3 regions of the Paenibacillus sp. FSL H8-0548 genome follow, and region 2 is predicted to be linked to each of the others. Evidence: riboswitches for the same ligand, from Rfam matches in the RefSeq annotation. Region 2 holds a riboswitch; each other region holds the start of a gene.
What was found. A riboswitch is a leader RNA that binds a small molecule or an ion and turns the genes downstream of it on or off. The one in region 2 is predicted to bind ZMP and ZTP.

Region 1 (8,054 bases), 1.1 Mb from region 2:
TCATGATGACTATCGACAATTATTTTGCTTTGTTCCTACAGCCATGGATCGGCAGCCGCAGCGACCGTACGAAGAGTAAACTGGGCAAAAGAATGCCTTATCTCCTTATCGGCATGCCGCTCGCTGCATTATTTGGCGCGCTTATTCCTTGGCATACCAGCTTATTAACGCTCGTTTTATTTATGGTTCTTATGAATTTATCGATGAGCCTATACCGTTCTCCCACCGTCGCGCTTATGCCTGATATAACGAAGGAAGGCAAACGGACACAAGCTAATGGCGTCATTAACTTTATGGGTGGGATTGGCTCTATCATTGCCTTCGCAGGAGGCTCTTATTTGTATGATAAGCACTCCTCGCTTCCATTTCTATCCGCTTCCATATTGACACTTATTTGTTTAGCTATTCTCTTATATGCGATCAAAGAAAAAAGAGATACCCTCGTGTATGCCCCTGCCGAGGAGAAAACTAAAATTTCCTTCAAGGGACAATGGAACCGACCTACTATTTTTTTGCTATGTGCAATCTTTTTCTGGTTTCTCTCCTATCAAGGCGTTGAAGCCTTCTTCACCCTTTACGGAAAAAATCATTTGCAGCTATCCGAGAGTGAGGCCTCTTTCTCTCTTGCGTTCTTCTCGCTTGCCTTTGTGGTTGCGGCTATTCCAAGCGGCTTATTAGGGAATCGCTATGGCAAGAAGCTGATTATTACGATAGGCGTCATTGGGCTTATTATTATTTTTGCCGCTATCTCCCTCGTAGATGCCTTGCTCCCACTGCGCGTGCTGCTTCTGTGTGGCGGCATATGCTGGGCAATGATTAACATTAACTCATATCCCTTTATTGTCTCGCTTGGAGAGGAGAAGAGCATCGGCACGCGCACAGGCATCTATTATTTGTTCGCCTCGCTTGCTGCCATCACTTCTCCGCCTTTGATGGGCGCCTTGATTGATTTGCTTGATTACTCGGTATTATTTTACGTTTCGTCGGGCGGCATGGTCATTGCTCTGCTATTCCTGCTATGTGTGAAGGATAAGGGGTTGGCACGGACAGCAATGAAGACGGATGCAACAACAAGCGTTTAGACATATCCAGAAGTGAATTATGAAGAGGCGGGAGCTTTGAACCATGTCATTTCTCTATCATTACTTCGATCAATCAACCGGGCCTTTTTGCAATTTGTCAGATCTCGCGCCAGTGGACGCAGAGCGAATTCTGGAACAAATAAGGCTGCAGAGCAAGGGCTTTGCGAGTAAAAGATCATTAGATTACCTTGAAATTCGGCGAAGCCTTGAATTACAAGCACATGAGCTATTTATTCATAAAGGCGGCAAGCCGGTACGAGGCCTCCCTCATTACATGACCTTAGGAAGCTGTCCGTGGCTGCTCGATTGGTACCCTAACGGCAGAGAGCTTCAAATCGCGTTAGCGGAGTTTGATCCGAATACCATCAGCTTTACTTACGGCGATTTGTTTCCTACTATGCGCTATAATGACGGCAAGACATATCGGGGTCAGATATATACGGCGGGTGAGATTTGGGATGTAATACACAAGTTCGGCTGGCCTCAAGAGTGGAATTCCAATGGTGATCAAGGGCCGGAACGATACATCGAAGTTCAAATTTGGGATGACAGGCCCTTGCACAAATACAGAACGGATTTTCTCGCGGAATCGCAGCATACATAGAACTAGGCTATTTTCAAAAAAAATCCGGCTCGGCGTCTTATGACACCGGTGCCGGATTATTATCGTTATAACTCTAGTGAATACTGCCTTTACTGAAGCCGCCGCCCATGACATCCGACACATGCTCAATGGCAATAAATGCCTTCTCGTCGATGGATTGCACGATGGATTTAAGCTTTGCCAGCTCCAGACGAGAAACGACGCAATAAATCATCTGCGTTTCCTCTTTCGAGTAGCCCCCGCGCGCGTGAATAAAGGTTGTCGACCTGCCTAATCGATCGATAATTGCCTGTGAAATTTCCTCGAACTCACTTGAAATAATAGTGACTGATTTCGATTCATCAAGTCCCTCTACAACGATATCGATCAGTTTAATCGCAATATAGTATGTGAACATCGAATACATTGCTGAATCCCATTCAAACACAAAACCCGCGATAACAAAAATAACTACATTAAAAATCATAATAATTTGTCCGACAGGCATACGAAGCTTCTTCGAGACTAGAATCGATACGATTTCCACACCATCCAGCGAGCCTCCGAAACGAATAACCAGACCCACACCTGCTCCCAAAATAAGACCGCCGAACAATACAGCGAGCAGCTTCTCCTCTGTGAATGCATGTACATGATGGAGGAATGATGTCGTCACAGACATTACGATGATGCCATACAGCGTGGATATTGCAAATGTTTTCCCAATTTGCTTATAGCCAAGAATAAGAAAAGGCACGTTCACGATAAATAAATATACACTCAGAGGGAGAGGAGTTAAATGAGCCAACATAATAGAAATACCGGCGATGCCCCCGTCGATAACATTGTTCGGCACAAGAAACAATTCCAAGGCAAGACCCATAAGAATTGAACCAATCGAAATGAATATAAACCGTTTAAAAATTTCTAAAGTCGATAACCCTCTATGTGCCTTCGCCAACAGCCTTACCTCCGTTTTTTCTGAATCTCTCTTTTGACTTTAGCACAAAAATGGCACTTTTTCAAAAAAAGTGTGCATTTCAGCTATATGTTTTGGCAGAGAAAACTGTTCTCCCCTCCTAAAACAACACTAAACCTCACATATAAAAGAGCGGTTTCCGCTTAAAATGGTACTAAAAGGAATTTAAACCACTCAAAAACTAGATTGATAACATAGATATGTCATATATGAGACCTCACAAGACATAAAAGACTCATACCGGAATAAATGCGGCATGAGTCTTTGAATTTCTCTATTTTAGTCCACGTAGCCTGCTAGTCCCTTATCCATAAGGTAGTCCATCTCTGCATCCAAAATAGCTTCAACGACTAGCTCGTTCGATTTAACATCTGGACGACTGAGTACATAATCAACCAATTCGTCTCCATCAATGTCGACCTCACCGTTCTTATCTTCCTTCGCATCATTGATGAAGGCATGCTCATGCTTCAATACAAGCTTGATCAGCTGCTCATCCGCACTCGTCTTGTTTGCAATGTATTGCAATTGCTCTTGCTCGTTCAATTGTTCACTCATCGTTAGTCATCTCCTAGTTCAATTGCTCGTACCATTATACCACATTCATTTCATCTTTATTAGGTAGAGAAGCTAAGCATTTTGTAAAAAATGGAACCCAATTTTTGAGAGTACTCGTTTTCTCTCTCTTTTATTGTTAAAATAAGAGAAGCATCTCAAAGCTGTGCGTAACTGGCGGAGCATGGGGAACCATGAGGAAGCGCGCAGAATATTAGCCGTACGCCTGGGCAAAGGTAAGGGGGATATATCCCCCTTGCCTTTTTATGTTTTTCGACGACCATTCGAAGGAGCTGGGGTAAAAGATGACAGACAAATTGATTTTGGACGGTGCACGTGTAGCAGAGTCGATCAAGGATGAACTCAAAGCTAAAATTGAAGCATTAAGTGCTCAGGGTATCATCCCCTGCTTAGCAACGATTCTCATAGGAGAAGATCCAGCCTCTGAAACCTATGTACGAATGAAAGGCAACGCCTGCAAACGGCTTGGCATCACATCAAGGCGCATTCATTTGGATAAAGCTACCTCGACTGAGGAGCTAATTGCTGTCATTTCACAGCTCAACGAAGATCCGCTCGTTCATGGCATCCTATTGCAGCATCCCGTACCGCATCAAATTGATGAGCGAGCTGCTTTTGAAGCGATAAGCATTCACAAGGACGTCGACGGCGTTACGGCACTAGGCTTTGCTCAAAATGCTTTTGGCTATGCTGACTATCCATCCTGTACGCCAGCCGCTATAATGGCTATCCTTGATTATTATCGCATCCCGATTGAAGGCAAGCACGCTGTCATCATTGGACGAAGCCCCATTCTCGGCAAGCCTGTATCTCTAATGCTGCTTAACCGCAACGCTACGGTCACAATCTGCCATTCGAAAACTTTGAATTTAGCAGATATGGTCGGGCTCGCAGATATCATCGTCGCCGCTGTTGGCAAGCCAAAGTTCATACAAGGGAACTGGCTACGCTCAGGAGCAGTTGTCCTAGACGCCGGCTACAATGCTGGGAACGTTGGCGATGTAGATTATGAGGCTTGCTTGCTTAAAGCCAGCGCTATAACCCCCGTGCCGGCAGGTGTCGGCCCAGTCACGATCGCGATGCTGCTCAAACATACAGTCGCCGCCGCAGAAAAACTAGCACTGCACTAGAGTAATCTAGCGCTTCAATTCACTCTTCCACCGCAAATTCACGCTCTTCAATATAAAAAACGTCCCTAACCACTCTTTACGGGTGGAAAGGGACGCCTCAGGTTATTTATATGCGCGCATTATTCATATGATCCAAAGCTGCCAAAATAAGTGCAACCACCTCTGCTCTTGTTGCATTTACTTGTGGCGCAAAACGATTGTTTCCTACTCCTCCAACAAGTCCGGCAGACTGTGCAGCAGCAATAGATGGTTTTGCCCATGCCGGAATGTCACTTGTATCCGCGAATGATGGCTTCGCATTCGGATCAACCTTGATGCCGAGTGCACGAACCAGCATAACGGTCATTTCAGTGCGTGTTAGCTTATTGGATGGCCTCAGCGTGTTATCCTCGTAGCCTGCTATCACCTTATCCTCGATAAGCTGCGCAAAGAAGGAGCGCGCCCAAGCTGGAACCTGATCGGCATCAGCAAAATTAAGCGTACCCGCTGTCGATTCAAGCTTAAATGCTCTGCCCATCATCGTTATAAACTCTGCTCTTGTCGCGTTATCCTTAGGATGGAAAGTGCCATCTCCATAACCGCTAACAATGCCCAGCTTTACAGCTGCTTCAATCGCTTGTGCTGCCCAGTGATTGCCAACATCGCTAAACTTCGGCGACGAACCTTCGTTACCGCCTGGTGTCGGTGTCGGAACCGGCGTTGGCGTCGGTGTTGGTGTTGAAGTCGGAGGCGACGTTGGCGCTGGCGTCGGTGTTGGTGTTGTTCCACCATCTGGAATCGGACTGCCCTTCAAATCAACGATTCGACCTTCAACAGCCGATGTTGCTGCCGTGATTGCACCAAGCTTCTGAATATAGTTTGTAAACACCTCATAGTCCGGCAAATACAGTAGGTTTACGCGCCCTTCATTATACGCCTTCTCAAGAGAAGCGTAGAAGTCTCCGCCTTTGGCTGTAAATGCATTTGTCGCTACTTCATAGGTCTTATTCATATCCAGTGGCACATAGCTGCTGCCGCTTTTCACCTGAATACGAATGATCCGCTCATTGACCGGCTTCGTTGAATCATAATCAAATCTCATCCCTGCAATATGCGGGAAGCGGCCATCCTTGGTCGTAGTAATGGTAGAAACGCCGTTCTCCATTGCATCCTTAATTTCTTGCCCGGTTAAAGTGATCGTAACCAGATCATTATTGAATGGAAGCACAGTCAATACTTCCCCTTGTGTAATCGGGCCTGCGTTAATAGAGTCGCGGATACCACCGCCATTTTGCAGTGCGATAACAGCATTTGTACCCGCTGCTTTTGCTGCATAAAGCATACCATCAGCGATCAGATTGCCGAGGTTCGTTTCCATAGAGCGCACATCAGCACGAACGCCGTTCAATACTACTTCTGTATTCCCGACCTCAAGATTCGATAGCTCCTGAATGCCCGGCTTATAGTCTGTTTCAAGCATAATCTTGGCTTCCGCGTCCTCTGCAAAGTTATACACATCGCCAGTTTTCCCATCGACCGAGATCAATTGCTCGTTCCATCTAGTCAGAATGCCTGCTTTGTTGAACATAACTTCCAGCTTGCCGAGGAACAGTCCTTTTTCTCCTGTTTGTACGATTAGCTTCGGCGCATCTAGATCTGTATGGTCGACTACAGCTTGATCCAGCTGCGTGTGGCTGTGGCCCCCAACAATAATATCAATGCCTTTTACCGCTTTAGCTAGCTCAAGATCCGCATCATAACCAAGATGCGAAAGCACCACAATTTTATTTATGCCTTCCTTCTCCAGCATTGCTGTTGTTGCCAACGCCTTAACAATGGCATTATCGAATGTGACATCGCCCGGAGAAGCTATATTTGCGGTATCCTCCGTAGTTAAACCAAACAATCCGATGTTTTCGCCATCCACCTGCATAACAATCGCAGGATAAATCGTTGCATCCTTGGCATCATAGCTAATTTCGTCCTTGAACATCGCGTTCAAAATCTCATCCTTCGAGAAATTCACGTTGGACGATACGAACGGGAACTTCGCATTGCCAATAAAGTCTGCCAGCACGCCGGAGTTTTTATCAAACTCATGATTGCCGAAGGTCATCGCATCGTAGCCAACCAAGTTCATAAACGCAAGATCCGCTTGCCCCAAATATTTGTTGAAATACAGCGTACCCGAGAATACATCTCCTGCATCAACCAAAATCGGATTCGTCGAGCTTGCTTTCGTTTCCTTAATCGCAGTAACACGGCGAAGAACGTTGTTTGGCGAGTTGGTTGTATCCAAATTCGCATGTGTATCATTCGTATGCAAAATCGTGAGCGGATAAAGAGCATCCTCCTTAGCTGACAAATCCAGCTGCGCTAAAAGCGGATCATGATCGCTCACTCTACCTTGTTGAGTAGAGAAATCCGCATTGACATGAACAACGTCAATTTCTGCATTGACGCCAGCAGCGTTATCTACCAAAATATGATCCAGCGTTTGTGAATTGCCATCATAAATGTAGGAGTAACGTTCAGCAACTGGCAGCGTATCAACCAGATTAGTCAATTCCGCGCCCTTCAGCTTGTTCAGCGTACCGGAGAATTGGAAATCATTAAAGTCTCCCAATACAACGACACTTGCTTCAGGAGCCTTCGTCGTCAATTCCTTAACGAAGCTGTTAACAGCTTCCGCTTGCTTCGCACGCTGCACTTCGCTGCTGCGTACAACAGGTTGAATATCGCCCCAAGGCTTGCCGTCTCCGCCTTTAGAGTTCAAATGATTAGCAATAGCAACGACACGTTTTCCTTGGAAAACAAATTCTGCTACGAGCGGCTTGCGGGAGGAAGCGAATGTAGAAGCGTCCGCAGAACCAATCCGTCCAGGATTTTGAGTCAGTCCACCGACTGCATTTACTTTAATCGTAGAGGCAAAGTCGCCTTCGCTGCCTTCAGCAAGATCTACCCTGTCCGGATTATACAAGAAGCCAACTCGAATATTGCCTCCAGGCGCTCCGCCATCCTTATTATTCTCAGGTGCTATATCCGTGTAAGCGTAAGTGGGACCGCCCTTCGCTTTAATCGCGTCGATCAGCGCTTTGAAGCTTTGAGCAGCATCCGTATTTCCGGAATCCGTCCCCCCGTCATTATCTTGAACCTCCATCAACCCGATAATGTCCGGCTTCTTCATGTTCGTTACAATAATTGAAGCAATTTTGTCAGCCTTATCCGTTTCCGCTGCGTTGAAATTTTCCACGTTAAAGGTAGCGATGGTCAGCTTGCTTGGGTCCGGGACAAGCGTCGTTACCTTCTGCGTATTTGTACCGCGGATAATAGCAGGCAGAGTTTCCGTTGGCATCAGCTTGTACAGATCGCTTGCGTACTGAATCACACCAACGATATTGCCGTCAAAAGCATCGCCTGTTTTTATCTCGACACCGGCTGGTTTAGCGCCAATAAATAGCTTCTGCGGATTAAGGCTGCTGTCTGTCTCATTCAAACCATCGCCCTGCAGCACAATGCCGCCAGCAGCCGTTTTAATTGGATTATTCGCACCATTGTCAATCGTAACCGGAGTTACCGCATTGGCATAAGGTCCTGTTATGGTTGGATTATCTAGCTCTACTCGCATACTCTCTAAGCTCTCGAAAAAATCAATCGCATCGATAGCTGGATTAAACTCGCCAAAGCTGTCCGTATCGATCAGATTCGGGATCATGCGGCCGCCT
Region 2 (8,054 bases):
CTCTGCTTGCGCAAGCCGGCTGTCCGATTGCAGCTCCGAGCGCCAATCGCTCGGGAAGACCGAGCCCTACTTTGGCAGAGCATGTTCTAGAGGATTTAGACGGCAGGATAGACGGAGTTGTTGATGATGGGCAGACGGGAGTTGGCTTGGAATCAACTGTCATCGAACTTACTGGCCTTGACGCGATACGTATATTGCGCCCGGGAGGAATTACACGTGAAGCGCTGCAGCAGGCGGTGCCGGATGTAAGCATCGATAGCGCAAATGAAGCGGAGCCTGAGTCTGCGCCTCGTTCTCCGGGGATGAAATATACGCATTACGCTCCGCAGGGGGAGCTGGAGCTTGTGCGGGGGGAGGCGGGTGCAGTTGTCTTCTATATTCAAGAGCAGGTTGCAGCGGCGAGAGCACGCGGCGAGGTAACGGGCGTTCTCGCCTTTGATGAGCGACTTGGAAGCTTTGATGCGGATCGTCTATTATCTTTGGGCAGCGAAGCGGAGCTTGATGCCGCTGCTCAGAGGCTGTATGCTGCATTGCGAGTATTTGATGGCGCAGGTGTGCAGCGGATATGGGCGGAAGGCTGCGAGGAGGATGGAATTGGCGCAGCTTTAATGAATCGGCTGGTTAAAGCAGCCGGTCATCGAATCATTCGCGTATAAGCAGCTTTTTGCGCAGCAGTACAGCTTGTATGATCAGTAGTATGTTTGTCCCTAATCCCGCATATGTTGGATATAGACTATGCGCGGACATGGGGGAGATCGGCTGTGGTAGATGCACATATGCAGGCAGGGCAGTTTTTGACGCTGCTCATTATAGCGTTGGCTCTGGGACTTGATGCATTTTCGCTTGGACTCGGCATTGGTCTGAAGGGCATACGCTTGTTGGATGTTTTGAAGCTGGGAGTCGTTATTGCCTTGTTCCATGTGTTCATGCCGCTAGCTGGGATATATACCGGACAGTACGTAGGCAGCTTGCTTGGAGAAGTAGCGACGACAGCGGCAGGTATCTTGCTGGTTCTGCTCGGTGGGCATATGATTTACAGCTCGCTGCGCGGGGAGGAAGTAAAATCGTTTGATCATCAATCGTTGTGGGGCTTGCTTGTGCTCTCCCTTAGCGTCAGTATTGATTCCTTCTCGGTAGGTATTACACTTGGAATGTTTTCGGCTAATATGTGGGTGACGGTATTGCTGATTGGCTTGCTTGGCGGACTTATGTCGGTGCTTGGCTTGCTGCTCGGGCGAAAGGTAAGCGGCAACCTTGGCGAATATGGCGAAGCCATTGGCGGAGGGGTTCTGTTTGTTTTTGGCATATTATTTATTTTTTGAAATATAGGAAAGTATATCATTCCGTCATACTTTCTCTATATTTCTCCGGAATGAAACGCGCCACCGCCATAAGGACGGCGACAGCCGTTTCACCTTGAAATATAGGAAAATATGAGGGTGGAAAAGGGGTTGGCAGTGTGAAACGTATCTTATTTATTTGTACCGGCAATACATGCCGCTCACCAATGGCTGAAGCCATGCTTCGCCGAATGGCTGCTTTGAGGGGCGTTACTATTGCTGTGCGCTCAGCTGGCATATCGACCATTGATGGCCTGCCAGTCTCGTCGCATGCGGCAGAGGCGCTTAGGCAGCGGGAAATTGAGCATAAAAGCACCTCATTAGCATTGACAAGTGAGGCCGTTAGCTGGGCTGACCTTATTTTGACGATGACGTCCAATCATAAGCGAGGGCTGCTGCAATGGTATCCGGAAGCGGTGGACAAGGCCTATACACTTAAGGAATATTCGAATATGGATGCAAAGGTGCTTGCCGATATTGAGGAGCTGGAGCAGCTTTATTCGGAGCTTCACATGAAGCAGGCGCTGGGTCAGAAGCTGTCAGCATCCGAGCGAAGCCGTTTGCTTGAGCTGGAGCAGCGTATTCCAAGCTTCGATATCGTTGATCCGTTCGGGGGCTCACAGTCTATTTATGACAGCAGCGCACACGAAATCGAAGCCGCGCTGGTGAAGCTTTTGGACAAGCTGACAAGAAGATAAATACACGAGTGCCTATGTCGATAAAGATTGATTTTTTGAAAGACTTCGGCTATTATAAAAGAATAATATACGGTTTCCGATGTAACTGGCGACGGAAGTGGGTTAACCACGGTGGAGCATCGGAACATACGGCCGGTCGCCTGGGCAAAGAGCAGCATGCTAATTAGCATGTCATGCTCTTTTTTCGTCTTTTTCTGCAAAAATAGGTATACTAGCACTGTAATGTGTTATTTCGAAGGAGGTCTTTTACGTTGAAAATTGCCATTGGTGCCGATCATGCAGGCTACCGCTTGAAGGATGAGGTCGTACCTTTTCTTTTATCGCTCGGTCATGAGGTCGAGGATGTTGGCTGCAGCTGCGATCAATCCGTTGATTACCCAGATTATGCATTGCCCGTATGTGACCTTGTAACGAGCAGCAAAGCAGAACGCGGTATACTGATTTGCGGCACAGGAATTGGCATGTCGATTGCTGCCAACAAAGTACGGGGTATCCGCTGTGCACTAGTGAATGACATGTTCTCTGCAAAAGCAACTCGCGAGCATAATGATACGAATGTATTAGCACTTGGAGAACGCGTTATTGGTCCAGGAGTCGCTTTGGAAATTATTCGTATTTGGCTCGAAACACCGTTCTCGGGCGGCGAGCGTCATGTTGCCAGAGTAAATAAAGTAAATCAAATTGAAGAGCAATAGATTGTCCATACCTATGCCATACCTAAGCAGGAGGCCGTCGCAATGAGTGAAAATGGCAACGTACAGCTTGGAGTCATTGCAAAGCAGGTAGAAACGATTGTTCGAGAGCTTGCAGCTGCAGGCAGCATTGCTGAAAATCAGCTGCTTGTCATAGGAGTAAGCACCAGCGAGGTGCTGGGGCATCACATTGGTACAGCTGGAACAACCGATGCAGCTGCACAAATTTATGCAGGCGTGGATGCTGTGCGCAGAGAAATTGGCTTCGTGCCGATGTATCAATGCTGCGAGCATTTGAATCGCGCTCTTGTCATTGAGCGTGCTGCCGCTGAGAGATACGGACTTGAGATCGTAGGTGCGGTTCCTGTTCCGAAGGCTGGCGGATCAATGGCAGCCTATGCCTATCGTCAGCTGGTGTCTCCTTGCTTGGTTGAGGCTGTACAAGCACATGCGGGCATTGATATTGGAGATACGTTCATCGGTATGCATTTGAAGCGGGTTGCTGTACCCGTTCGACCTTCTGTTCGCCGGATCGGCGAGGCTCATGTGACAATGGCGATCACGAGGCCGAAGCTGATTGGCGGTTCCCGCGCAGTTTACGAGCTGCAAACGAATATTACTGCAGAGCAATCTGCGGGTTCATGTGAATAACGATGTTTAAATCTTAATGATTAGTTTTATAAGTATTTATTGAAAATATAAGCTTTCTAACTATGAGGAGGAATATTCAGATGGAAAATTTACGTAAGCAGGACCCTGAGGTACTAAAAGCGCTAGGACTTGAGCTAGGACGTCAACGCGATAACATCGAGCTTATCGCATCTGAGAACATCGTTAGCGAAGCTGTATTGGAAGCAATGGGAAGTGTGCTTACGAACAAATATGCAGAGGGTTACCCAAGCAAACGTTTCTACGGCGGCTGTGAGCATGTTGATATCGTAGAGGATATCGCTCGCAATCGTGCGAAAGAGCTGTTCGGAGCTGAGCATGCAAACGTACAACCGCACTCCGGCGCACAAGCGAATATGGCGGTTTACCTTGCAGCCTTGAAGCCTGGTGACACTGTGCTCGGTATGAACCTGGCGCATGGCGGTCACTTGACGCACGGCAGCCCGGTTAACGCTTCTGGCTTGCTTTATAATTTCGTAGCCTACGGCGTGCAGGAGGATTCCTTCACGATTGATTATGAAGAGGTTCGCAAACTTGCATTCAAACACCGTCCTCGTCTGATTGTTGCTGGTGCAAGTGCATATCCGCGTACAATCGATTTCGAAACGCTTGGCAAAATTGCGAATGACGTAGGCGCATTGTTCATGGTTGATATGGCTCATATCGCTGGTTTGGTAGCTGCGGGTCTTCACCCAAGCCCAGTACCGCATGCACACTTCGTAACGACTACAACTCACAAAACGCTTCGCGGACCACGCGGCGGTATGATTCTTTGCCGTCAGCCTTGGGCAGCGGCGATCGACAAAGCGGTATTCCCTGGCTCACAAGGCGGCCCTTTGATGCATATTATCGCAGCAAAAGCCGTTGCTTTCGGAGAAGCGCTTAAACCGGAATTCAAGCAATATGCGACACAAGTAGTCAAAAATGCTAAAGTGCTTTCTGAGGAGCTTGTTGCTAAAGGCTTCAACATCGTATCCGGTGGAACAGACAATCACTTGATGCTGCTCGATACGCGCAGTCTGAACATTACAGGCAAGGTTGCTGAGCATGTTCTTGATGAGGTTGGTATTACTGTTAACAAAAATGCGATTCCATTTGATCCTACAAGCCCGTTTGTAACCTCCGGTATTCGTATCGGTACGCCGGCAGCAACAGCTCGTGGCATGGAAGAGAACGCAATGAAAGTTATTGCAGAAGTGATCGCTCTTGTACTAAACAGTCCACAGGATCAAGAGGTTTTGACGAAGGCTCGCGGCATGGTGCGTGACCTTACTGCTCAATATCCACTGTATCCAGGCATGACTTACTAATTCATAGCTAATTAAATTGATTTGGAAACCCATTCGACAACTAGTTGTCGAATGGGTTTTTTTGTTTTTCCGTGCATAAAACAATTAGCGTTATAAAATAATAGCGTTACAAGCGGAGGCAATAAATTTGCCTGAAAGGCACAATAACCTTTTTTGAAAATATAGGAAAGTATATCATTTCGCCATACTTTCTCTATATTTCTGGGAATGAAACCAGCTGTCGTCGTCCAAGGATGGAGATGACCGTTTCACCTTGGTAAAAAGATAAAGAGGGGGTATTCAATAGTGAAATATTGTAATTTTACATGTTGATTCAAAAGATAGAAATTCGTGTATAAATAGTAGATTATCGTTATAAATAATAGGTTTATCGATTTGGATTAATAAAAAAATCGCGAAATTTAGATCTGTAAAATAGGGATATAAATTATGAGAATTCAATCTATAAATGTAAGTTAATGTATTTGGAATTTTGTGGTTTATGAATAATGAATAAATAACATGAATAAACGCTTGAAAGCGTTGAAGTGTAAAATTAATTAATCGAATAAACGCGTTGAAGTGGTGAAGTGTAACGGTTTAAAGCGATATAAAACAATAATTTACAGTTTACATACCATTGATAAATAATTAACATAGATGTATAGTGAAAAAATTAATAATAATAATTCTCTAAGGTTAAATGGGAGGATAGACCCCTATTGAATCGAATAGAGAGGAAGCGGGGGATTTTAATGAGAACAAGAAAGTCTGCTTTTACTTTTGTTGCTGCATTACTCATTCTTGCTATGGTTGCGGTAGGTTGTACTCCGAAAAATGAGACTGGCAACAACGGTGCGGCGAATAATGAAACTTCTGAGGGTAAATCGGAAACGAAAGCATTCCGTTTGAATATCCATTCAGAGCCTTCAACACTGGATCCTGCACTGATGGAAGACAATGTTTCTGGTACGCTTGCAACAGGGATTTATGAAGGCTTGACTCGCAAAAATGAAAATGGTGAATCTGTTCCGGCTACAGCAGAAAGCTTTGTAAAGTCAGAGGATGGAATGACGTATACCTTCACAATTCGTGATGATGCAAAGTGGAGCAATGGTGATCCCGTTACGGCTAATGACTTCGAATACTCTTGGAAACGTGCGCTTGATCCTGCTACAGGCTCAACTTACGCATACCAATTTTATTACATCGTTGGAGCACAAGATTACAACGAAGGAAAAACAACGAATGCAGATGCGGTAGGCATTAAGGCATTGGATGAAAAAACGCTTGAGGTTAAGCTGAATTCACCTACTCCTTATTTCTTGAGCCTAACTTCTTTCTATGTCTATAATCCTGTTCACCAATCGGTGAAGGATAATGAAGCTTGGGCTGCTGACGCAGCGACTATTATCGGTAATGGTCCGTTCAAAATGAGTGCATGGCAGCACAATACATCCATTAAGCTCACTCCAAACGAATATTATTATGAGAAAGACCAAGTGAAATTTACTAGCATAGAATTTTCGATGCTAAGTGATTCGGCTACAGAGCTTGCGAACTACGAGACTGGCAAGCTTGATTACACAGGTAAACCAACAGGTGAAATTCCAGCTGAGCAAATTCCTGTTCTTAAGGAATCGAAACCAGATGAGATCGTGACTAAAGGTATTGCAAGCTCATACTACTACCAATTTAATACAGAAGAAGTTCCTTTTAACAACGTAAAGGTTCGTAGAGCCCTTTCGATGGCGATTGATCGTCAAGCAATTGTTGAGAGCGTGACGATGGCTGGCGAAGTGCCTTCCTTCGGATTTGTACCACCAGGTATTATCGGTCAAAAAGAGGATTATCGTACAGAAGTGAAGGATGATTTCTTCACAGAGAACGTTGACGAAGCAAAAACTTTGCTTGCTGAGGGTTTGGCTGAGCTTGGACTAGCTAAGTTCCCTAAGGTTACTTTGACCTTCAATACAAGCGACGGGCACAAGAAAATTGCTGAGGCAATCGTAGAAATGTGGCGTCAAAACCTCGGTATCGAGGTAGGTATTGAAAATCAAGAATTTGCTGTTTTGTTAAAAAACCGTACGGCAATGAACTACCAGATTTCCCGCGCAGGCTGGGGAGCTGACTACAATGATCCAATGACTTACTTGGATATGTTTGTCACAGGCGGAGGCCAGAACAATACTGGTTTTGCTTCACCTGAGTACGATGCTTTGATCGCAAAAGCAAACAAAAGCGGAGATCAAGCTGAACGTATTGCAGCAATGACAGAAGCAGAAAAAATCCTTATGGATTATATGCCGATCATGCCGATTTACTATTACAGCAACGTGTACATGCTTAAGCCTGGATTCAAAAATATCACTACGGACTACAAAGGCGACATTGACTATACAAGAGGTTATTACGAAGCGGAATAGTCACCCTTCGACTATTTGAAGGTGGGGATATATGCGGGTAATCCGTATATATCCCTTTCTTGTTGATAAATTCTGACTCCTGTTTTTGTGCATTTCTTCTTGTTTATATTCTGTAAGGAGGTGTCCATTGCGTTGATAAAATATATATTCAAGAAGTTTCTGTCCATGTTCGTTTCGTTGTTTGTTTTGGCATCGGCTACCTTCTTTCTTATGAAAATTATTCCAGGTGATCCCTTCGTTAGGGAGAAAGCGATTCCCGAGAAGATTAGAGAGCACCTCTTTGCGATGTATGGTCTTGATCAACCGATGTGGAAGCAATACTTAATGTATTTGAACAATTTGCTTCATGGCGATTTAGGCATGTCGATGAAGCAGCAATATATGTCTGTTACCCGTATTATCAAGGAAAGCTTTATTTATTCAGCACAAATTGGCCTTTTTGCTGTTTTCGTTTCGCTGGCAATGGGTCTAATTCTGGGAATTATTGCTGCGCTTAATCATCGTAAGTGGCTGGATAGCGCGACGATTTTTATTGCCGTATTAGGGGTTTCTATTCCCAATTTTCTCGCAGCATCTATTTTGCAATACATTTTTGGAAGCAAACTGCAATGGCTAAGTGTTTCAGGCCTTAACGATCCTACTGATTTTATTATGCCTGTACTTGCTCTCTCTTTTCTTCCAGCGGCATTTATTGCGCGTCTAACCCGCTCGACCATGCTGGAGGTATTGTCAGCTGACTATATTAAGACGGCTCGTTCCAAAGGCTTGAGTGGTCGGATTATATTGGTTCGTCATGCTCTTCGCAATGCCATATTGCCGGTGGTCACCTATATTGGGCCAATGACTGCGAATATCATTACAGGGTCCGTAGTTGTTGAGCAAATTTTCGGTATTGGTGGTATCGGTAAATACTTTGTACAAAGTATAACTAACCGTGACT
Region 3 (8,054 bases), 760 kb from region 2:
CGAGCTCTTCTTGCTTGGTTGTATCGATGAAGGTTACCTCGATGCCAAGGCGGCTCAGTACCCTCGTCACGATACGATACGTCCCCCCATACACATCATCCGTTAAGATAATATGATCACCTGAGCTTAACAGAGAAAATACGGCATGGATGGCCGCCATCCCCGAGCTGAATGCAAATCCTCTTACGCCTTCCTCCAATTCCGCTACATACCTCTCAAGTGCATGACGAGTTGGGTTTCCGGTGCGTGAATACTCATAGCCCTTATGAACGCCGATATCATCCTGCTTATAGGTGCTGACCTGATAAATGGGTATGCTTACCGCACCTGTATGCGGATCAAAGGGATTACCCCCATGGATTAGCTTTGTTTTTCTGCGCAGCTTAAACACCCCCGCCATAAATTTGTTTACTTAAGTAGCGCTCGCTGCCATCGGGAAAAATAGTTACAATTCGGCTGCCAGGCTTTGCACCATGTGCCTCAATCAATGCAGCATGCAGAGCAGCTCCAGATGAGCTGCCTACCAGCATACCTTCGAGCTGCGCCAGCTCCCCCACTCTAGTAAAGGCATCCTCATCCTTAATCGTATGAATGGCATCGAAGTAAGTGCTGTCCATAAATGGAGCCAGCTTCTCAACGCCGATTCCCTCCGTCCGATGCGGACCTGGCGCACCGCCGCCAATAATCGAGCCCTCTGGTTCAACAATGACCGTCTTTATATTTGGATTCTGCTCCTTCAAATAGATCGCCGTGCCCATAAAGGTTCCACCCGACCCCGCTCCAGCTACAAACACATCAAGCTCACCGGCCAAATCATGCCAAAGCTCAGGACCGAGTGTTTTATAGTAGGTTAACGGGTTAACAGCGTTTGTGAACTGCCTCGGTGAATACGCCCCAGGTATTTCCCTCACAAGCTCTTCAGCCTTCTGAATGGCACCGGTAATACCAAGCTCTGAATCCGTATTGACAATTTTCGCGCCAAGTGCCCGCATAAGCTGCTGCTTCTCCACACTGAATTTCTCTGGGACGACAAATATCGTCGATATGCCCCGCCCAATTGCAGCCAAAGCAAGTCCTATCCCCGTATTCCCGGCGGTAGCCTCAATAACAGTGCCTCCCGGCTGCAGCTGTCCGCTTGCTAGTGCATCGTTCAGAAGCTCCACGCCAAGCCGATCCTTGACACTGCCCCCTGGATTTTTATATTCAAGCTTTGCATAAAGTTGTACTCCTTCCGGCAGCGCAAACCCCTTAAGCTCAACTAGAGGTGTATTGCCAATAAGCCCGTGGACATTTTGATACTTAGCCATCTGTTGTCCCTCCCACGATATCCTATTCCTCTCATGCTCATTCATGGCTAGCCCTTTACCCTTCATCATATGAAACGGCCATGCTTCGTGCTCATGCCTCGGCCCTTCCGAATAGTGTTATTAAGCAGTTGTTGCTTGTCATTCATTCCTAAAAATACAGCAAATCATTTCTATCGCTTTATACAATATTTCAATTATAAACAACTATTCCGATATGTTATCATGACTTTATATCCTCAATCTATTCGGAAATGAGTAAATATGTTAATCATAGGAGGCTGAATGTTGTCAGCAGAACTAACCGAAAAACGGAGTGAGCCACTTTATGCCAAAGCATCATTTTGGCCTGCGCTGGCGACGCTCTTTTTTGGCTCATTTGTAGGCATGTACCATGTCGTTTCACTCAATGTATCCCTGCCAGGTTTTATGGGCATTTTTCATACCGATTTGGGGAAGGTGCAATGGATTATTACAGGCTTCTCGCTTGCCTGCGGCGTAATAGCTCCCGCCAGCGGCTATGCAGGGGATCGATTCGGAGGAAAACAGGTCTTTCTCTTTTGTCTAGCCGGCATTACGATTACGTCCGTCTTATGTGCCTTATCATGGAATATCTATGCGCTTATCGCTTTTCGTATTTTACAAGGTATTTTCTGCGGACTCATTCAGCCCGTATCACTTGCTTTAATCTACCGAACAGTCCCGCCTGATAAACAGCCGCTGGCTGTGAGCATATGGTCGTTCTCGACCATTCTTGAAACGGCGCTGGCTCCTTCTGTAAGTGGCTGGCTGCAGGGCTATGATTGGCACCTTATTTTTCTAGTGACCGTACCGATTGGCATTTTGGCCCTAATTATTGGCCATCGCATTCTTCCATCCAGTCCTATAAACAAAGAGACTAGGCTTGACCGTATAGGACTTGCGCTCGCTGCTCTTGGCAGCCTGTCACTCCTGCTGCTGTTTGGAAATATATATGCTTGGGGCTGGCATTCGGCAGCTTTTTGGCTATGCCTGACTGTTGGTTTAAGCAGTGCAGTTCTGTTTGTTATCCATCAATTGCGGACAGAGGCGCCCTTGCTCCAGCTTCGCTTGTTTCGCAATCGGACATTTACGGTAAGCTTAATTATTTCGCTTATTCTCTCTGTTGCGCTTTATTCAGGTATTTACTTTGTTCCTTTATATTTGGCAGAAATCCACTCACTCAGCTCCTTTCATATCGGCCTTCTGTTCTTGCCGGGAGCTGTTTGCTTAACCTGTGCCACCTTCTTCTCCGGTCGCTACTATTATAAGCTTGGCCCTGCGGTGCTAGCCCTTGTTGGCGGTTCTATTCTTATTATTACAACGTATCTGTTCAGCAGGCTGCAAATAAGCACAAGCCTGCTGACCATAATGATTATTCTCGCTATTCGCAATACAGGAACGGGCCTGGCGCTGACGCCCGTGACCAATGCCGGGATGATGGCGATTCCAAAGGAGCTGTCCGGTCACGCCTCCGCGCTCATTAACTGGCTGAGACAAATCTTCAGCGCGATGGCGCTCGGCTTGTTTACATCGTTATTTTATGCCCGGCTGGCTGTTCATCAGGCTCGGATTGGCGAAAGCCCCGCTGATTATAAAGCAGCCTATACGCTCGGTATTAATGATGCCTTCTTATTCTCAGCTATTATTATTGTGTCTGCGCTGCCGCTTTCTTTGCTGCTTCGCAAGCCGGCAGCTGGCAGCGCAAAGAAGACTAAGGCTGAGGCCTTTCAACCGGACAGTTGATAGAAAGCTCAGTCTTCGCATAAGCGCCCAGAAAATGGCATGCTTCATTGTCCTATTCAGCGCGCTCCACTTGCTTCCATTCTCCCGGTATTTGGACGCATAGGCAGCCTCATTTTTCATTGAGTATGACAAAGTATTACTTTGTAATATCATGAGTTATAGGCGAGCACGCCTAAAAAAGCTTTGATTTATTTGAATATTCTCAATATAATAAAGTAAATATTTGGTATGTGTAACTGGCGCTAACGTGGAGAACCACGAGGAAGCACATATTCATACTGTCGTACGCCTGGGCAAAGTGTTTGATCATAGATCAAATGCTTTTTTTATTTTATAACATGGAAGGGCCGGTGCTTAAGATGAAGATGGCTTTCATTCTGTTTGATCAAATGACTACTTTAGATTTTGTTGGGTTTTATGAATCGGTAACGCGGCTCGGGATTGTAACAGCAAATGAGAACATATCGTGGGATTTTTGTTCAAACAAGGATCAAATTACGGATGATCGAGGCTTGACGATTAAAATCAATCATGTTTACCCTGACCTATCAGGTTATGATGTTGTATTTATTCCCGGCGGTATGGCAACAAGGCAGCTTCGATATGATGCTGAATTTATATCATGGATTCAAACAGCGCGTGATGTCCAGTATCAGGTGTCGGTCTGTACCGGAGCTTTAATTTGGGGTGCTGCTGGTTTTTTAAAGGACAAAAGAGCGACAACAAATCCTTCTGCCTATGAGCTGCTAGAGCCCTATTGCTCTGAGGTCGTTAAAGAACGTTACGTAAGAGATGGGAACGTATTCACAGGCGGAGGAGTTTCGGCTTCGATTGATTTAGGTCTATTTTTCATAGAGTCTATTACGAGTGGCGACGTGGCTAGGCAGGTGCAAGAAAAAATGGACTATCCCTATTATAAAGCTGGGGGTTAATAGGTGAGGCTGCTCCAAAAGTGGTATGCTCACTAATAACATAGCTCGCTATTAGTGAAGAAAATTTCAAAAAATAGCGGTGCAGGAGTTAATTCCTGTACCGCCAATAATTTCACCTCATAAGCGCATATATGTGCTTATCGTGCAAGAATGCCCGCTCTCTGTGGCATTAAGCGCCTATGTGTGCTTATCGGCACGATGTGACCATCTCCCGCCAATAATTTCGCCTCATAAGCACATATATGTGCTTATCGTGCAAGAATGCCCGCTGCTCTATCGCATTAAGCACCTATGTGTGCTTATCGACACGATGTAACCATCTCCCGCCAATAATTTCGCCTCATAAGCACATATATGTGCTTATCGTGCAAGAATGCCCGCTGCTCTATCGCATTAAGCACCTATGTGTGCTTATCGGCACGATGTGACCATCTCCCGCCAATAATTTCGCCTCATAAGCACATATATGTGCTTATCGTGCAAGAATGCCCGCTGCTCTATCGCATTAAGCACCTATGTGTGCTTATCGGCACGATGTGACCATCTCCCGCCAATAATTTCACCTCATAAGCGCATATATGTGCTTATTGTGCAAGAATGCTCGCTGCTCTATCGCATTAAGCACCTATGTGTGCTTATCGGCACGATATGACCATGTCCCGCCAATAATTCCACCTCATAAGCGCATATGTGTGCTTATCGTGCAAGAATGCCCGCTGCTCTAGGGCATTAAGCACCTATGTGTGCTTATCGATTGAATTGGTTCATTTATGCAATAAATAGCCTATTATAGTCCCATATTCGTTGTTTTAGAGCTAATTCTACTGCAGGATTACATTGTAGACATCTGAAATCTCCCTCATGTGAGGTTTTTATTGTAAGAAGTGCAGTCTAGGTGGGGTATAGATATCAAACTTATACTTGCCTCTATACTTTAAAAAAAGAGAGGCTAAGCGCCTCTCCCTACCCTTGACTTATTGCAATCATCCTTATAATTTTTCCTCAATTTCAGCCTTTAACCGCTGCACAACCTCAAGCACCGCTTGCGTTCCGAGGTCGCCTTCGCCGCGTTTCCTAATAGCAGCTGTATGCGCATTTTTCTCATTCTCACCCAGCACCAGCGTATAAGGAACCTTGCTCAGTCCCGCCTCGCGGATCTTGTAGCCCAGCTTCTCATTCCGAGTATCCACCTGCGTACGAATGCCGGCTTCTGCCAGCTCTTGCTTCACCTGCAAAGCATAATCGATATACTTCTCCGAAACGGGCAGAAGCTTCACTTGAACGGGAGCGAGCCACAGCGGAAATGCTCCGGCATAATGCTCTGTAATAATACCGATGAAACGGTCGATCGATCCATAAACCGCGCGGTGAATAATGACCGGCCGATGCTTCTGATTATCCTCGCCAATGTAGGATAAGTCGAACTTCTCCGGCATTTGGAAGTCCAGCTGAATCGTTCCGCACTGCCAGCTGCGTCCAAGCGCATCGAGAATATGGAAGTCGATTTTCGGTCCGTAAAATGCACCATCGCCTTCATTTACACGATATTGAATATTTCGGCTGTCCAGCACGCTCCGCAGCGATTGCTCCGCTTGATCCCACAGCTCCTCTGAACCCATGGAATCCTCCGGTCTTGTCGACAGCTCAATCCGAAAGGCAAAGCCGAATACGGCATAAATATGATCGATCAATGCGATCGCGCGGCTTATCTCCTCTTCAATCTGGTCGGGTCTGACGAAGAGATGGGCATCATCCTGACAGAATGTACGAACACGCATCATGCCATTTAGCGCTCCCGAGTATTCATGGCGATGCACCTGACCGAATTCCGACATTCGAATCGGCAGATCCCTGTAAGAGTGCAGACTATTTTTGAAAATGAGCATATGCCCTGGGCAGTTCATTGGCTTGAGCGCATATGACGTATCGTCAACATCTGTAAAATACATGTTCTCTTTATAGTGATCCCAGTGCCCTGACTGCTCCCATAGCCGCCTATTCATCATGAACGGCGTACGTACTTCCTCATAATCCCGCTGCCGTTGAAGCTCGCGGATCAGACTCTCCAGCTCTGTACGAATCGTCATTCCGTTCGGCAAATAAAACGGCATGCCTGGCGCTTCCTCGGAGAACATGAACAGCTCCAGCTCCTTGCCGAGCTTGCGGTGATCGCGCTTCTTCGCTTCCTCAAGCAGCTGCAAATGCTCCTCCAGTTGCGCCTTCTTAGGGAAGGATGTGCCGTATATTCGCTGCAGCATTTGATTGTCCGAATTGCCGCGCCAATACGCGCCGGCTACATTTTGCAGCTTAAACGCTTTAATTCGTCCTGTTGAAGGCAAATGCGGACCACGGCAAAGGTCCACAAACTCGCCTTGCTCATAAAGCGTAATGACAGCGTCCTCCGGCAAATCACGGATCAGCTCCAGCTTGAGCGGCTCCTCCAGCTGCGCAAACAGTGCTGTCGCCTCCTCCCGGCTTACTTCCCGGCGCTCGATGGGCAAATTCTCTTGTATAATCCTGCTCATTTCTGCTTCGATAGCAGTAAGATCATCGCTTGATAACGGCTTCTCAATATCGATGTCATAATAGAAACCATCTTCAATGACAGGGCCGATTGCCAGCTTCACTGCTTTGTCTCCGTAAATTCGCTTAAGTGCTTGCGCCATAACATGTGCTGTACTATGACGGTAAACTTCAAGTCCCGCAGCCTCATCCAGCGTTACGATCTCTACTTGGCTGCTCGCATTTAGGGCATAATTCAAATCGACCAGCTTGCCGTCAACCTTGCCTGCCACTGCGTTTTTGCTTAGTCCCATGCTGATGGATTCCGCGATTTGCTGTGGTGTGGTACCGCTCTGATACTCCTTAACTGTTCCATCTGGTAATGTAATTTCAATACTCATATTGCAGCCTCCGATCGAATTAGTTGAACGCAAAAAAAACACATCTCTCCCGTAAAGGGACGAGTGCGTTCAGCTCGTGGTTCCACCCTCATTCGATCTGCTGCTTTATATCACTGGCTGAACGCCAGATCCGTAAGCTAGAGCAAGATCCTTATTGAGCATCCGGTAACGGGGATGAAACGGTGTTATGTACAACCGTCCGAGCAAATAAGCAACGGGTTCCATAACACGGCTGCAAAGGGGTAATTACACATTCGGTTGCTGGAGAAGCTCTCAGCTTTCGCCTCTCTCTCTGGACAGCCCGCTTAAGGTAATCGTGTCTTTGGTCAAAGCCTATTTCTGGGTAAATTGTAATCCGAACCTGCCGAGAAGTCAACCTTGGCGAATCCCCGCTTTACACCGTTGAAGAACGCTCATGCAGGAAATCAGAAGGCGAGCTTCCCGTGCTGCGCTTGAATATACGATAAAAATATGACACATCGTTATAGCCCAAATACTCAGCAATTTCACTGATCATCAGCTGCGATTCCGTCAGCATATAGATCGCTGTCTTCATCCGTTGATTATGAACATATTCACTAATGGTCTGATTAGTGACCGATTTAAATAAGGTCGCTGCGTAATTAGGCGTCGTATTAATTACATCGCCCAGCTCCTCCTTCGTGACCTTCTCGCGATAATGCGACGCAATATACTGCTTCATGCTGTCTACGCGCCGATGCTTCTCCGAGGAGATCAATCCGCGATCCTTCTCCTGATTCAAATAAATCAAAGCTTCCACCAGCAGCGCCTCCGCCATCAGCTCATAATAAGCCGGCTTCTCCTTATATTGCATCAGAATGCCCCGAAGCCTCTCCTGCACAACCTCAAAGCAGCCCAGCCTTTGCTTCATCGGCTCTTGCAGCCCAAGCAGCGGCAGAACAACTTCTCCCTCAGCTCTTCGAAAATTGATCACATATTTCGTATGAACGACCGTAGGAATGCTCTTCCCGTAGAAAGAATTAGGACCAGGAACCAGAAGCAGATCTCCTTTCTCTAAAATAACCTTCTCCTCGTTCACCCAATATACACATCTCCCGTAGGTCACCAACGCGAGGTGAAAGGAACGCTCTCGCCCCTCTCCCTCCTCGTACCAGTCCGCTCCATTGTCT

Region 1: linked by a shared signal. The riboswitch ahead of MHI37_RS25090 (tetrahydrofolate dehydrogenase/cyclohydrolase catalytic domain-containing protein) and the one ahead of rpiB (ribose 5-phosphate isomerase B) in region 2 are both predicted to bind ZMP and ZTP.
Region 3: linked by a shared signal. The riboswitch ahead of MHI37_RS01655 (DJ-1/PfpI family protein) and the one ahead of rpiB (ribose 5-phosphate isomerase B) in region 2 are both predicted to bind ZMP and ZTP.

Annotation. Positions count from the first base shown of each region.
Region 1 is NZ_CP152049.1:5,844,725-5,852,778, forward strand. It holds gene MHI37_RS25070 (SLC45 family MFS transporter) at 1-1,082, shown strand, start outside; gene MHI37_RS25075 (hypothetical protein) at 1,126-1,686, shown strand; gene MHI37_RS25080 (YitT family protein) at 1,760-2,626, opposite strand; gene MHI37_RS25085 (hypothetical protein) at 2,924-3,202, opposite strand; ZMP/ZTP riboswitch at 3,360-3,438, shown strand; gene MHI37_RS25090 (tetrahydrofolate dehydrogenase/cyclohydrolase catalytic domain-containing protein) at 3,505-4,350, shown strand; gene MHI37_RS25095 (5'-nucleotidase C-terminal domain-containing protein) at 4,457-8,054, opposite strand, start outside.
Region 2 is NZ_CP152049.1:6,945,708-6,953,761, reverse strand. It holds gene MHI37_RS29320 (L-threonylcarbamoyladenylate synthase) at 1-656, shown strand, start outside; gene MHI37_RS29315 (manganese efflux pump MntP family protein) at 777-1,322, shown strand; gene MHI37_RS29310 (low molecular weight protein arginine phosphatase) at 1,460-2,038, shown strand; ZMP/ZTP riboswitch at 2,110-2,191, shown strand; gene rpiB (ribose 5-phosphate isomerase B) at 2,290-2,733, shown strand; gene MHI37_RS29300 (TIGR01440 family protein) at 2,776-3,381, shown strand; gene glyA (serine hydroxymethyltransferase) at 3,462-4,709, shown strand; gene MHI37_RS29290 (peptide ABC transporter substrate-binding protein) at 5,444-7,114, shown strand; gene MHI37_RS29285 (ABC transporter permease) at 7,247-8,054, shown strand, end outside.
Region 3 is NZ_CP152049.1:355,169-363,222, reverse strand. It holds gene MHI37_RS01670 (bifunctional cystathionine gamma-lyase/homocysteine desulfhydrase) at 1-382, opposite strand, end outside; gene MHI37_RS01665 (cysteine synthase family protein) at 384-1,307, opposite strand; gene MHI37_RS01660 (MDR family MFS transporter) at 1,590-3,068, shown strand; ZMP/ZTP riboswitch at 3,291-3,370, shown strand; gene MHI37_RS01655 (DJ-1/PfpI family protein) at 3,428-4,000, shown strand; gene thrS (threonine--tRNA ligase) at 4,990-6,903, opposite strand; gene MHI37_RS01645 (AraC family transcriptional regulator) at 7,298-8,054, opposite strand, start outside.